Regions from separate parts of the Klebsiella sp. A52 genome, predicted to be linked through region 2. Evidence: predicted binding sites of a transcription regulator. Region 2 holds the regulator's gene; the other holds the start of a gene.
The links. The regulator Fur, encoded in region 2, represses iron uptake genes when iron is present. The targets are predictions, from matches to a motif close to ATAATAATGAGAACNACTATCAA.

Region 1: the regulator Fur is predicted to act here: its motif matches at 4,970-4,992, upstream of KGA69_RS15665 (TonB-dependent siderophore receptor).

The regions. Positions count from the first base shown of each region.
Region 1 is NZ_CP074437.1:3,313,188-3,320,934, reverse strand. It holds gene tdcA (transcriptional regulator TdcA) at 1-396, opposite strand, end outside; gene KGA69_RS15680 (MFS transporter) at 981-2,126, opposite strand; gene KGA69_RS15675 (AraC family transcriptional regulator) at 2,218-2,988, shown strand; gene KGA69_RS15670 (alpha,alpha-trehalase) at 3,111-4,844, shown strand; gene KGA69_RS15665 (TonB-dependent siderophore receptor) at 5,066-7,186, shown strand; gene KGA69_RS15660 (TIGR04222 domain-containing membrane protein) at 7,385-7,747, shown strand, end outside.
Region 2 is NZ_CP074437.1:4,909,094-4,916,840, forward strand. It holds gene seqA (replication initiation negative regulator SeqA) at 1-384, opposite strand, end outside; gene ybfF (esterase) at 614-1,387, shown strand; gene ybfE (LexA regulated protein) at 1,521-1,814, shown strand; gene fldA (flavodoxin FldA) at 1,964-2,494, shown strand; gene fur (ferric iron uptake transcriptional regulator) at 2,787-3,239, shown strand; gene tcuR (tricarballylate utilization LysR family transcriptional regulator TcuR) at 3,352-4,278, shown strand; gene tcuA (FAD-dependent tricarballylate dehydrogenase TcuA) at 4,375-5,778, shown strand; gene tcuB (tricarballylate utilization 4Fe-4S protein TcuB) at 5,765-6,904, shown strand; gene KGA69_RS23310 (MFS transporter) at 6,960-7,747, shown strand, end outside.

The DNA.
Region 1 (7,747 bases), 1.6 Mb from region 2:
TTCATACATCGAGACCTGTGCTTTTGGATATAATTTTTTGAATTTATGGATCATATCCGACATAAAAGTGAAGCCGATTAGCGACGGGAAACCAAACGAGACGTCAACGACTGTGCTGCAGGTCATACTGTGCATTTCGTTAACCATATTTTTCATTTCACGGGTAATCGACTCCGACCAGGTCAACAGCACCTGCCCGGCTTCAGTCAAAGTTACACCGGTATTTTTACGGACGATGAGCTCGGTACCGAAATAGTCTTCAATATCATTAATTGTTTTACTGACTGCAGGTTGAGTTAATCCTAATTCTTTCGCTGCTGAACCAATCGAACCACTTCTGATCACCTCCTGGAATACAACCAGGTGCTGAGTTTTAGGGAGCGGAATAGTATTCATATTGGTTATCCACGTTAATGACTTTGTTGACGGCGGGAAGTGTATCAAATGATGATCTGGTGGTTGTGTGAGACCACTCACAAAGCCCTTTCACCTATAATCAACCTTATCCAAAAAACAAATTAAAACATTTAAAATCAATAAGTTAAAATCAAAAACATGAAATTAATCATGATTTTAGTCAAAGAAATATGAGGGGATAAAAAATATTTATGGGGATAAAAAAGGTTAATTTTTAAGCTAAAAATGAGCGAGCAAAGGGTAATTTTCAAGCAATAAAAGGAGGCATTTCACATTAATTTCTGTTTAAACCTCAGGTGTAAACAATCAAATAAAATGAGAAAACTGTATTTATTTCGATTCATTACGGGATGAGGTCACAATTTTTCACGTTATTTGTATGTAAAGATATATTTCATTAATTTAGCTGAAAACAAAAACAAACAATTGGTTATCATTATCAACATTATTTTAACCTAATTTTTAGGCTATTTTATAGCAGGTAATTCCTTGATTAAAATCAATATCGATTTTTCATCCAGTCACAAACCTGCCAAGCAGTGATTTGTGCTAATCATCACAAATCAGGAAAACTCATCATCCATGTGCCGCAGATAACGCCAACCGGTAAGCGCACTCACCGCCGCACAGATCGCTAACGTGATACCCAAGGATTCCCCCCAACCCACAATTGCCAGCCCCAAGCCGATAATCAAATAATAGGCCAGGCCAAGCAGCGCCCCGGCACTACCGCGGCAATCGCCGTAATCGCTAAGCGCCGTACCCAGCACCACGGGGATCGCCATGGCATAGGCTGTCGCTACCCCCATCATCGGCAGCAAAAAGAGCCATGAATGTGTTAACAGGCCAACGCCTGCGCTGGCGAGCAATAACAGAAGACCGGCACAAATAAATATGTGCTGCTGCCCCGCTCCACGTCGTAGCAACAGACGATTCCCCTGCGCGCCGGCTAACGCTCCCGCGGCCAGCGCCATACCGCTGTAGCCAAAAGCCCGCGCATCCAGCCCCAGGCGTGCAAAAAGGAACGGCCCCTGGCTGTAGTAGCTGAACAAACCGATATTCAATGCCGCCACCAGCGCCACCGCTAAACGGATTTTTGTATCCACCATCATGCGCAGTAATAGCGGCCAGAGCGCCTGATTTGCCGTTCGCGACGGCCGGGTTTCCGGCATTACCGCCGCGCACAGCAGCAATAGCGTCGCCGCCAGCAACGCCAGGGCGCTAAACACGCCATACATCCCCCACCACCCCGCCAACACGCCGCCAGAATAGACGCCAATTGCTGGGCTGATAGCCAGCGCCATGCCCACGAAGGAAAAAATCGCCGCCAACTGCCGACCTTCAAACGCATCGCGCAACACCGTTTGCCCAACCACCGACCCGATAGCCGCGCCGAAAGCCGCCACGATGCGAGCCGCCAGCAATACGCCAAAATTTGGCGCCGCCAGCGCCAGCATGCAGCCTGCGGTATACACCGCCAGACCGAGCAATAACGCCGGCCGCCGTCCACGCCGGTCGCTGAACCAGCCCCAGAACAGCACGCCGATGGCAAAGCCAATGAAATAGACCGCCAGCGTCTGCGCCGCATCGCCGGCGCTAACGGAAAAATGGGCGCTGATATCAATTAGCGCCGGGCTATAGATAGTTTCCGCGATTTGCGGAAACATGAGTAATGCGGTAACCAGCGCCATCGCCGAACGACTTAACATATCAATCTCCCTCATCAGAGGCGCCATTGTAGGGAGCGGCAAAATCGGCGATTATAAATATAATGACACTTAACATCGAGAATCAGACATTATGGCCTGGCTCAGCGCGGATGCATCCTTTGACCCTGATATATTCAATGCGCCGCTGATTGGCGTGCAAGCGACCCTAAACGGCGATCATGACGATGGTCTGCATCAACATCAAATGGGACAGATGCTATTTACCCGTCAGGGCTGCATCCGGCTGACGCTGAACGACGGCGCGCTATTGTGTATGTTGCCGCCGACCCGCGCGGCGTGGATCCCCGCAGGCGTCACCCACCGCGCCGAAATGCAGCACATCGTTGATTACCGTTCGGTATGGTTCGCCAATGACTCATACCCGCAGTTGCCCCGTCAGCCTGCGATCCTCAACGTTACGCCGCTGCTGCGCGAGCTACTGGAACGCATTAGCGCCAGCCCCTGGGATACCGACTGGCGACAGGGCCCGGCCCTGCACCTGGCGGCGCTTTGCGTGGCGGAAATCGGCGCGGCAAAACACGAACCGATGATGCTAACGCTGCCGCAGGATAAACGTCTACGTCATCTCAACGGCCATGAGCAACCGCCGCTACTTCAACAACTGGCGGCGCAATGCGGCGCCGGAGAAAAGACCATCAGCCGCCTGTTTCAGCGCGAAACCGGCATGTCATATCAGCAGTGGCGCCAGCAGTGGCGGCTGATGAAAGCCGTAGAATTGCTGTCCTGCGGCCAGCGCATCACGGATGTCGCCCAGGCGCTGGAGTTTGCCAGCGATAGCGCCTTCATCTACTTCTTCCGTACTCAGACCGGCAAAACGCCGGGACAATATGTCGCCAGGTAAATACTCTGTTTTCGGCCAAAATGTTAACTCCAGCACGCGAGGCGGCCGATATTCGGCTAAGGTTTTCTGATGGCCGTTCGCAGTGGCGCGAAGTCAGCAAAACGTAAAATGGAGAATTATCGATGACGAGATCGGTTCTACGTCGCCCGGAAACCCTGACCCACCTTATTCAACTGGCGCTGGGAGGCGCAATGTTAAGCCTGGCGACATTCGCCGCGCAGGCAGATGACAACACCTCCCCGGTGCCGCAATCGCCTGATGAACTTTTAGGCCCGCTATTTAACGACGTGCAAAGCGCGAAACTCTTCCCTGACCAAAAAACCTTCGCTGATGCGGTCCCGAATAGCGATCCGCTAATGATCCTTGCCGACTATCGGATGCAAAAAGGTCAGGCCAGCTTCGATCTGCGCCATTTCGTCGAGATCAACTTCACCCTGCCGCGGGATAACAATCAATACGTGCCGCCGAAAGGGCAAACCCTGCGTCAACACATTGATGGGCTATGGCCGGTGCTAACCCGCAGCACCGTCGAGGTCGAGAAGTGGGATTCGCTGCTGCCGCTACCGAAACCTTATGTGGTGCCCGGTGGACGCTTCCGCGAAGTCTATTATTGGGATAGCTATTTCACCATGCTGGGCCTCGCCGAAAGCGGGCACTGGGATAAAGTGGAAGACATGGTGGCCAATTTTGCCGCCGAGATTGACCGCTGGGGGCATATTCCAAACGGCAACCGCAGTTACTATCTGAGCCGTTCGCAACCGCCGTTCTTTTCCTTTATGGTTGAGCTGCTGGCCAGCCACGATGGCGATCGGGCGCTAAAGACCTGGCTGCCGCAGATGGAAAAAGAGTATCGCTACTGGATGGAAGGCGCCGATGCGCTGACGCCCGGCAACGCGAATAAACGCGTGGTACGTCTGGAAGATGGCGCGCTGCTTAACCGCTACTGGGATGATAACGATACGCCTCGCCCGGAGTCCTGGCTTGACGACGTGACTACCGCCAAAAACAATCCTAACCGCCCGGCCACCGAAATCTATCGTGACCTACGTTCCGCCGCGGCCTCCGGATGGGACTTCAGTTCTCGCTGGATGGATAATCCGCAGCAGCTGGGGACTATCCGCACCACCAGCATCATTCCGGTCGATCTCAATGCGCTGATGTTCCACATGGAGAAAACCATTGCCCGCGCCAGTAAAGCCGCAGGTGACAGCGCTAAAGCCGGACAGTACGACGCGCTGGCGAATGCCCGCCAGAAGGCGCTGGAAAAATATCTGTGGAACGATAAAGAGGGCTGGTATGCCGATTACGATCTGAAGAGCCATAAAGTTCGCAATCAGCTGACCGCCGCGGCGCTGTTCCCGCTGTACGTCAAAGCGGCCTCCAGCGAACGTGCCGCGAAGGTAGCCGCCGCCGCCGAAAGCCGCCTGCTGAAGCCCGGCGGGCTTACCACCACCACGGTCAATAGCGGCCAACAGTGGGATGCGCCAAACGGCTGGGCGCCGCTGCAGTGGGTGGCGGTGGAAGGTCTGCAGAACTATGGTCAGAAAAAGGTGGCCATGGACGTCACCTGGCGCTTCCTCAGCAACGTCCAGCACACCTATGACAGCAAGCAGAAGCTGGTTGAGAAATATGACGTGAGTTCGACGGGTACCGGCGGCGGCGGCGGAGAGTATCCTCTGCAGGACGGCTTTGGCTGGACCAACGGCGTGACGTTAAAGATGCTCGACCTGGTTTGCCCGCAAGATAAACCGTGCGATGCGCTGCCGGCAACCCGCCCGGCGCAGGCAGAAATCACCGCTGGCAAGCAGCCCGCCGCGAACGATGCCGTGGCGGCTGCGGAGAAAAAAGCCCAGTAATCCCCTGCGCGCGGCGATATCTTCGCCGCGCTTTTTCCATCGACGTAACCCCATCATCCGCCGACAGCCAGCAAAATGTCTTCTTGCTCTGAGGAGGACTATTTTGCTTGATCATGCAAAAGCAAACGATAATAATTCGCATTATTTTTAACGAAAAAGCATTTCGTTTATTTCCGCGGCGGCGCACAGGAGTGCCAGACCGCGCTATTCAGGATTATGGCATGATCTCCTCTGTTAATTTTAAGCGCTCCGCGCTGGTGTGCGCCCTCGCGGCCGCTTTCCCTCTCGCCGCTCAGGCGCAAGATACCCTGATCGTGACCGCGCAACCTGACGACTCCGCCAGCGCGCAAACTCAAGGCTATAGCGCCAAAACGTCAACCGGCGCCACAAAAACCGACCAGCCGTTGATTACTACCGCCCAGTCGGTATCGGTGATCACCCGCCAGCAGATCGCCGATCAGGGCGCCAATACCGTAAGCCAGGCCCTACAGTATACGCCGGGGGTTTATTCCAGTTTTGGCGGCGGCGCGACGCGCTTTGATACCATCTCGCTGCGCGGCTACCACGGCGGCGACGTTGATAACCTGTTCCTTGACGGCATGCGCCTGATGAGCGACGGCGGCAGCCATAACGTACTGCAGATCGACCCATGGTTTATTGAACGCGTCGACGTCATCCGCGGCCCCTCTTCCGCCCTTTATGGCCAAAGCGTGCCGGGCGGGGTGGTCAATTTGACCTCCAAACGGCCGCAGTTCAGCCAGCAGGGGCACTTTCGCCTGACCGGCGGCACGCAAAATACTAAGGGCGCGGCCTTCGACTATACCGATGCCATTAATGACCAATGGGCCTGGCGGCTCATCGGCATGACCCGCAGCAGCGATACGCAGTATGATCATACCCGCGAAGAGCGCTATGCGATTTCGCCTTCCTTGCTGTGGCAGCCGGATAGCGATACTTCGCTGCTGTTGCGCGCCTACCTGCAAAAAGATCCCTCCGGCGGCTACCACGGCTCTCTGCCGCTGGATGGTACCCGTTATGCGCACAACGGCCGTAAGCTCTCACCCAGCACCAATGAAGGCGATCCGGGCGATGGCTACCAGCGCCGCGAGCAAATCTACAGCTATGAATTCAACCACCAGTTCAGCGATGTCTGGTCGGCTTACTCCGCGGGCAGCTATACCCATACGAATGTCTCGCTGGATCAGGTTTATCAGGTTGGCTGGGTGGGTGACAGCGACCTGCTTTCCCGCGGCTACAGCGGTTCCCGCGGGTCGCTGGACGGCTGGTCAACCGATAACCGCCTGCGCGCCGATTTCGCGACCGGTGAAGTGGCGCATACGTTAATCCTCGGCGCTGAGTATCATCGCTTCCGCAACGATTTATGGACCGGAGCCGGCGGCGCGGCGCCGCTTAACCCCTTTACCGGCTATACGCCGCAAACCGGGCATACCATCACCTACAGCGATAAAAATAATCGCCGTTATTACCAGACCGGGCTTTATCTGCAGGATGAAATGGTGTGGAATCGTTGGCACTTTGACGTTTCCGGACGCTACGACCGCATCGTTTCACAACAGGTTAGCGACACTTCAGGCACGTCAAACCGCCGCTCCGACGATCGCATCAGCGGCCGCGCCTCGCTGCTGTACGCGCTCGATAATGGCCTTTCGCCCTACTTAAGCTACAGCCAGGCGATTACCCCGGCGATGCTGCCGGGCGCCGATGGTACGTTATTAAAACCCACCACCGCCGAACAGGTGGAGGCCGGCTTGAAATTCCAGCCGCCGGGCAGCAGCGATTTGTATAGCATCGCGATTTACGATTTGATGCAAAAAGATGTCGCCACCCGCGATCCGAACATCGCCACCGCCACCTATATTCCCGCCGGGAAAGTGCATTCACAGGGCGTAGAGCTGGAAGCGCATAACCAGATTACGCCGCAATTGAGCACGATTGCCTCTTATACCTGGAATCGCCTGCGCTTTCAGGACACGAAAGACGGCACCGATAATAATACCCCTCAGCTGACGCCAGATCAGATGGCCTCATTCTGGGCGCGCTATCAATTGCCGGCGGGTATCACCCTTGGCGCGGGTGTGCGCTATATCGGTAAGCAGTGGGCCGATGACGCCAATACCGAGCGTTTACCGTCAGTCACCCTGATAGATGCGATGGCGCGCGCCGACCTCGGGGCATGGTCAACGGCGATGAAAGGCGCCTATATTCAGGTTAATGCGAATAATATCGGCGATCGCGAGTATATTTCCGGCTGCTACGGTACCGGCAACTGTTACTGGGGGGCTGAGCGTAGCGTCACGGCAACCGTGGGCTACGATTTTTAATTTACCTCGTAAACATAAGCCTCCTGAAATAAGTCGGAGGCTTAATTTCATAAACCACACAAATATCTGATCAGTGCTTTTTAATGAAAGCCGCCAGACAAACTAAATTTATTGTTTAACCAGAACCACCCTATTAAACTAGCTACTATTCTGGTAAAAATTCACGCGCAAGGTTGCGGTTATCACAAGGAGTGTGAAGTGAACAATTTAATCAGTTTCATCTCTGATTTATCCCCATTGTCCTTTATGGGTTACCATATATTATCAACCACGGTGATATATATTCTAGTGATGATTATTATCTCAAAGACTCGTCCTTCTGAGAAAAACACGCCGATACCACCACCTTACTCCATATCTCCGTCGTTTCTTGCCTGGCTACGGGGCAGAGCCACCGTCGTTATTCAATTAGCCATTTTCAGGCTATTAAGAAAAAACTACGTAATCATTATTCATTGCGCTGAGAATATCGAACTTTGCGCCAACCAGCAGTATGCAGAGTGCAAGATGACTCGTGTAGAAAAAATACTCTTTGACCATTTTTCTACACCAAAACCCAGC
Region 2 (7,747 bases):
TTCGGCGAAGTATACGCGGGTGCGCCCGTGCAGAGATTCAGTGGCTTCTGAAAAAGCCTTACTGTCTAACGAGTAAAGCGTAGTCAATACCAGCATGAAGCGGTTAACCGCGCGCTTTTGTTCAGCGTATTCGTCAGATAACAGCAGTTCGCGCATGGCGCGGACTTTATCTTTAACCGGGTTGGCCGGCTTCGCTTCGACGACTGGCGCCGCCGCAGGAGCAGCCGCCGGCGCGGCTTTCGCCGCAGGCGCGCCAGATGCAGGCTGAGAAACGGCGGTAAATTTCAGCATGCGCCGTAAAATGTCGGATGCGCTCTCGCCGATATGCAGAGTGTGGCTGGCAATATAGCGGTAGAGCTCATCATCAACTTCGATTGTTTTCATCTTAATCCAGTGCGATTTCTTTGTTTCTGAATACAAGTCGTCGGGATTAACTATCCTTTGTCTTTCACACTACTGCGCAAAAGGCATCAGATAGAGGACAAATCCCAACCGCGAATAGCGTCAAACCAGGATGGCGGTAAAACTCAGAATGCTTCCGGGTCTTGCAGCCTAATGGCAGAATGTCCAACATAATACCCTAACCCGACGGAGCGAAAAAAAGAACTTTGCCATGAAATTAAATAGCCGAGCGCAATCTGCACAAAACCCGCACAATAAATCCCCAATCGTCCTGGTACACGGCCTGTTCGGCAGCCTGGACAACCTTGGGATCCTCGCCCGCGATCTGGTCGCCGACTACGATATATTGCAGGTCGATATGCGCAACCACGGCTTATCGCCGCGTTCGCCGGAGATGACCTACCGCGCGATGGCGCAGGATCTGTTGGATACTCTTGACGATCATCAGATAGAGAAAGCGACCTTTATCGGCCATTCAATGGGCGGCAAAGCGGTGATGGCGCTGACCGCGCTGGCGCCGGATCGCATCGCCGGGCTGGTGGCGATTGATATTGCGCCAGTGGCTTATCACGTCCGCCGTCACGATGAGATCTTCGCGGCGATTAACGCCGTCAGCGAATCCGCCGCCAGCACCCGCCAGCAGGCGGCGCAGGTGATGCGCGAGCATATAAATGAAGAAGGCGTCATTCAGTTTCTGCTGAAATCCTTTGTCGACGGCGCGTGGCGCTTCAACGTGCCGGCGCTGTGGGATCAATACCCGCATATTGTCGGCTGGGAAACGGTGCCAGCCTGGCCGCACCCGGCGCAATTTATTCCCGGCGGCAACTCCCCTTATGTCACCGATGAATACCGCGACGCGCTGCTGGCGCAGTTCCCGCAGGCCCGCGCTCACGTCATTGCCGGCGCCGGACACTGGGTGCATGCGGAAAAACCCGAGGCGGTTTTACGCGCAATTCGCCGTTATCTGAGCACAATTGAAGCCTGAGTGGCTAAAAAACGCCCGACCGCGCGGCATAATGCCCGCGGTCGTTGGCGCGGCGGTTCGCCTGATGTATTATGGCGCGCTATCTGCGCCGGCTATAGCCCGGCAGCTTGTTTCCCCGAAGTCACTCTGAATCATGGCAAAAGAACAAACGGACCGAACGACATTAGATTTGTTCGCAAATGAGCGTCGCCCGGGTAGACCGAAAACCAATCCGCTTTCGCGCGATGAACAACTGCGCATCAACAAACGCAATCAGCTCAAACGCGATAAAGTTCGCGGCTTGAAGCGCGTTGAGTTGAAGCTCAACGCCGATGCGGTCGACGCGCTTAATGAGCTGGCGGAAGCCCGCAACATGAGCCGCAGCGATCTTATCGAAGAGATGCTGATGCACCAACTGGCCTGCCTGCGTAATCAGGGCGAAGTCTGAAAAACGCAAAAAAATCGCTTTCATGTAGCAGAGTGTGCACCAGGACGTTATTGCTGTTTCCGCGCCCTTCCCTGTTCTGCTATGATTGCCGTTAACTGTAGGCATAATGCCACTACCACATCATTAAGTTTCAAGAGGTTATTTTACTCATGGCAATCATCGGCATCTTTTTTGGCAGCGACACCGGCAACACCGAAAATATTGCAAAAATGATCCAAAAGCAGCTCGGTAAAGACGTTGCTGAAGTTCACGACATTGCCAAGAGCAGCAAAGAAGATCTGGAAAGCCACGATATTCTGCTGCTCGGCATCCCAACCTGGTACTACGGCGAAGCGCAGTGCGACTGGGACGACTTCTTCCCGACGCTGGAAGAGATCGACTTCAACGGTAAGCTGGTAGCCGTGTTTGGCTGCGGCGACCAGGAAGATTACGCAGAATACTTCTGCGATGCGCTGGGCACCATTCGTGACATCATTGAACCGCGCGGCGCAACCATCGTTGGCCACTGGCCGACCGCGGGCTACCACTTTGAAGCTTCTAAAGGCCTGGCAGACGACGATCACTTCGTAGGTCTGGCGATTGATGAAGACCGTCAGCCGGAACTGACCAACGAGCGCGTTGAGAAGTGGGTGAAGCAGATTTCCGAAGAGCTGCATCTGGAAGAAATCAAAAACGCCTAAGAATCAAACAGCGCAGCTATTAAGCTGCGCTGAATTAATAGATAAAAGCAATCAAACTAATAGCTACAAGTTTTTAACTTTTCATCACATATCTGTACAATGTCCTCTGATTCCACGAGGTCACGTGACACAGTTTGTAGCTGGTAATTCGTTTTTGACAGCTTACAAGGCGCGATGGTTGCAGTTTTCATTTCAGAGTTGCAGCTCTATAATGAGACGCATTACATCGGGTGATTCTCTGTATTGCTTCCCTTTGAAGGAAGCCGATCTTTAGCAACAGGACAGATTCCGCATGACTGACAACAATATCGCATTAAAGAAGGCTGGCCTGAAAGTCACACTTCCCCGACTGAAAATTCTGGAAGTGTTGCAGGAACCGGATAACCATCACGTCAGTGCGGAAGATTTATATAAACGCCTGATCGATATGGGTGAAGAGATTGGTCTGGCTACCGTTTACCGCGTGCTGAACCAGTTCGACGATGCAGGCATCGTGACTCGTCACAACTTCGAAGGCGGTAAATCCGTATTCGAGCTGACTCAGCAGCACCACCACGATCACCTGATTTGCCTCGATTGCGGCAAAGTGATCGAGTTCAGCGATGATTCTATCGAATCCCGCCAACGTGAAATTGCTGCGCAACACGGCATCCGCTTAACCAACCACAGCCTGTACCTGTACGGCCACTGTGCGGAAGGCGACTGCCGCGAAGATGAACATGCCCACGATGCGGTGAATAAATAATTTCCCGTCTCGTTTGTTGTAAAAAGCCAACCTCAAGGTTGGCTTTTTTATGGGCGAAATCCACCGGCATGCGTATTCTGTCAGAGCATAACGCCTTGTACGGAGAGTCAATATGGAGCTGCGCCAGCTACGCTATTTTGTCCGCATTGTGGAAACCGGCAGTATGGGCCGCGCCGCGCTCGATCTGAATATTGGCGTCTCTGCGCTCAGCCAGCAAATGGCGCGTCTGGAAAATGAACTCGCTATCCGCCTGCTGCAACGGACTTCGCGCGGCGTAATGCCCACCAGCGCCGGCCTCGCCTTTTACTCGCAGGCGCAACTGGCGCTGCGCCATGCTGACGATGCCATTCTCGCCGCGCGTGAAGCGCGCCTTTCCGGTCACGTCAGCGTCGGTATGGCGCCGAGCACCGCTTCTGTACTGGGCGTACCTTTTATCAACGCCATGCGCGAAAGCTACGCCGACGTCCGCCTGCACCTGGTGGAGAGCCTCTCCGGCAATCTGGAACGGATGATCAACACCCGCCAGCTCGATTTAGCCATCGTTTTCCAGAAAGAGAAGATCCTGCGCTGGAGCGCCCGACCCATTCTTGAGGAACGTCTGTTCCTGATTGGCGCCCATGACGTGCTGGCGCCGCTGCCCGGCGATAGCATCTCCCCGAACCAACTGGCCGCCATCCCGCTGATTATGCCAAGCCAGGGGCATGGCCTGCGCGGCAGGCTGGACGCTATTTGCCAGGAGCACGCCATCAACGTTGACGTGGTGGCTGAAATCGATGGCCTGGCCCTGCTGATGCGCGCCGTTCGTGACGGGCTCGGCGCCACGCTGCAGCCGGGCGCGGCGATTTCTCATCTCGACAGCCAGGCGCTAAGAGTGATCGGCGTCGATAATCCGGTACTTAGCCGACCGAATTTTCTGGTCAGTCTTTCCGATGACGAACTCACCCCGGCAGGCCTTGCGGCACGGGTAATGCTGGCAAAAGTCATGCGCCAGCTAGTTGAATCCGGCAACTGGCCGGGCGCCAGTCTTTACACACACTAAACCCCCCTTTAGCTTTACGCCATAGCGCCTGCCGCCCCTGCACCTTACATTTCCATTACAAATTTAACAATTAGTCAAAGCGTAATGGAGCCGATAATGGTGGATGTACTGGTGATTGGCGGCGGCAACGCCGCGTTATGCGCCGCCTTAACCGCCCGGGAAGCAGGCGCATCCGTACTGCTGCTGGAAGCCGCGCCGCGGGAATGGCGGGGCGGTAACTCTCAGCACACGCGTAATCTGCGTTGTATGCACGATGCGCCGCAGGATGTCTTAGTCGACAGCTATCCGGAAGAAGAATACTGGCAGGATCTGCTGCGCGTTACCGACGGCAATACCAACGAAGCGCTGGCCCGTCTGGTGATCCGCACCTCGTCGCACTGTCGGGACTGGATGCGCCGCCATGGCGTTAACTTTCAACCGCCGTTATCCGGCGCCCTGCACGTCGCCCGCACTAACGCCTTTTTTATGGGCGGCGGCAAAGCCCTGGTCAATGCCTATTACCGCAGCGCCGAACAGATGGGCGTACAGATCCGCTATAACACCCCGGTACAGGCGCTTGAATTACGTGATGGCGAATTCGTCGCCGCGCTGGCAGGCACTGAGCGGATCGCCGCTAAAACCTGCGTGCTCGCCGCCGGCGGTTTTGAATCTAACCGCGAGTGGCTGCGCGAAGCCTGGGGGCAAAATGAGCGCGGCGAATGGCCTGCAGACAACTTTCTCATCCGCGGCACCCGTTTTAATCAGGGAGTGCTGCTCAAATTTATGATCGATGCCGGGGCCGATATCATCGGCGATCCTTCACAGTCGCACTGCGTCGCCATTGACGCCCGGGCGCCGCTCTATGACGGCGGCATCTGTACCCGCGTCGACTGCGTGTCGCTGGGGGTGGTGGTGAACCGCGATGCCGAGCGCTTTTATGATGAAGGGGAAGATTTCTGGCCCAAACGTTACGCCATCTGGGGCCGTCTGGTCGCCCACCAGCCGGGGCAAATCGGCTATTCGATCATCGACAGCAAAGCCGTTGGACAATTTATGCCGCCGGTATTTCCGGGCGCCCAGGCCAATACCATCGCAGAACTGGCGCGCCAATTGGGGCTGGACGGCGAACGTTTGTCACAGACCATCGCCAGCTACAATGCCGCCTGTACGCCAGGCCAGTTCGACCATACCCGTCTTGATAACTGCACCACCTCCGGCCTGACGCCGCCGAAGACCCACTGGGCGCGGCCTATCGATACGCCGCCTTATTATGGTTATGCCCTGCGTCCAGGGATCACCTTCACCTACCTCGGGCTGTACGTCAATCAACACGCCGCCGTCCACTTTGCCGGTAAGCCGAGCCGCAACCTGTTTGTCGCCGGCGAAATGATGGCCGGCAACGTACTGGGCAAAGGCTATACCGCCGGCGTAGGCATGTCGATTGGCACCACATTCGGCCGCATTGCCGGTCAGCAAGCCGCCCTGGCGGCACAGCAGGAGAAACATCATGAAGTCGCTTGAAAAGCTGATCATCGAGGCGCAAATCATCACCGAGCCGGAAGCGGAAGTCGAACGGGTGATGCAGGTCTGTAACGCCTGCCGCTATTGCGAAGGCTTTTGCGCCGTATTTCCGGCCATGACCCAGCGTCTGGAATTTGGCAAGGCGGATATTAACTATCTGGCGAACCTGTGCCACAACTGCGGCGCCTGCCTGCACGCCTGCCAGTATGCCCCGCCGCACGAGTTTGCGATTAATGTTCCCAAAGCGATGGCGGAAGTGCGGCTGGAAACCTATCAACATTACGCCCGGCCCGCCGCTTTCGGCAGTTTATATCGCCGTGCGGGGATCGCCACGGTGCTGGCGCTGGTCGCGGGTCTTGTCCTGTTTCTACTGTTGGCGCTGGGGCTCAAAGGCTCTCTGTTGCACCCGCCGCTGGCCGGTGATTTCTACCAGATTTTCCCGCATAACCTGCTGGCGTGGATGTTCGGTTCGGTTTTCATCGTAGCTATCGGATTGCTGATGAGCGGGGTGATTCGTTTCTGGCGCGAGATCTCGCCGGGCCAACCGCAGGCTGGCGATATCGCCAGGGCCTCACATGATGCGCTGACGTTGAAATATCTCGACGGCGGACACGGTAAAGGCTGTAACGAGGCCGATGACGCCTTCACCCTGATGCGCCGCCGTTTTCACCACTTCACTTTCTACGGTTTCATGCTCTGTTTCGCCGCCACGGTTGTGGCCACGGGCTATCACTATCTCGCCGGTTGGGAGGCGCCCTACCCGTTCTTTAGCGTACCGGTACTGCTGGGCACGCTCGGCGGCATCGGGCTGCTGGTAGGCCCTGCGGGTTTGCTATGGCTGAATCTGCGCCGCTCGCCGCTGCACGGCGACGCGCGGCAAAAACCGATGGATCGCGCTTTTATCCTGCTGTTGCTACTGACCAGTTTTACCGGGCTCGCGCTACTGGCGGGCCGGGACACCTCGTGGATGGGCATTCTGCTCGCTATCCATCTCGGGGTGGTGATGGCGCTGTTTTTAACGCTGCCTTACGGAAAATTTGCCCACGGATTTTATCGCTGTGCGGCGTTACTCAAGTGGGCGATTGAGAAGCGGCGCGGAAAACAGGCGGCAGTCGCAGGCGACTAACCCGCTCCCTCTTACCTCTATAACAACAAGATAAAGACAATGGAGAGCAAACCCTATGACCCAACCAACCTCGCGCGCCGGTACCTTCGGCGCAATTCTCCGCGTAACCAGCGGTAATTTTCTCGAGCAATTCGACTTCTTTCTGTTTGGTTTCTACGCCACCTATATCGCCAGAACCTTCTTTCCGGCAGAGAGCGAGTTCGCGGCGTTGATGCTCACCTTTGCCGTGTTTGGCTCCGGCTTCCTGATGCGCCCCATCGGCGCGGTGGTATTAGGGGCTTATATTGACAGGATCGGTCGCCGCAAAGGGCTGATGGTCACCCTGGCGATTATGGGCTGCGGCACGTTACTGATTGCGCTGGTGCCGGGCTACCAAACCATCGGCGTGCTGGCGCCGGTGCTGGTCTTAATTGGCCGTTTGCTGCAAGGGTTCTCGGCCGGGGTCGAGCTCGGCGGTGTGTCGGTCTACCTGTCGGAAATCGCCAAACCGGGGAAAAAAGGGTTCTATACCAGTTGGCAGTCCGCCAGCCAACAGGTGGCCATCGTCATGGCGGCGCTGATTGGCTACGCGCTGAACGAAACGCTGGGTCACGACGAGATTGCAGAATGGGGCTGGCGCATCCCCTTCTTTATCGGCTGCCTGATTATCCCGCTGATTTTCGTACTCCGGCGTTCGCTGCAGGAGACCGAAGCGTTTCTGCAGCGTAAGCATCGTCCCGATACGAAAGAGATACTGACCACTATTGTTAAAAACTGGCGCATCATCAGCGCGGGCACTTTACTGGTGGCGATGACCACCACCACCTTTTATTTTATTACCGTCTATACCCCAACCTACGGCAG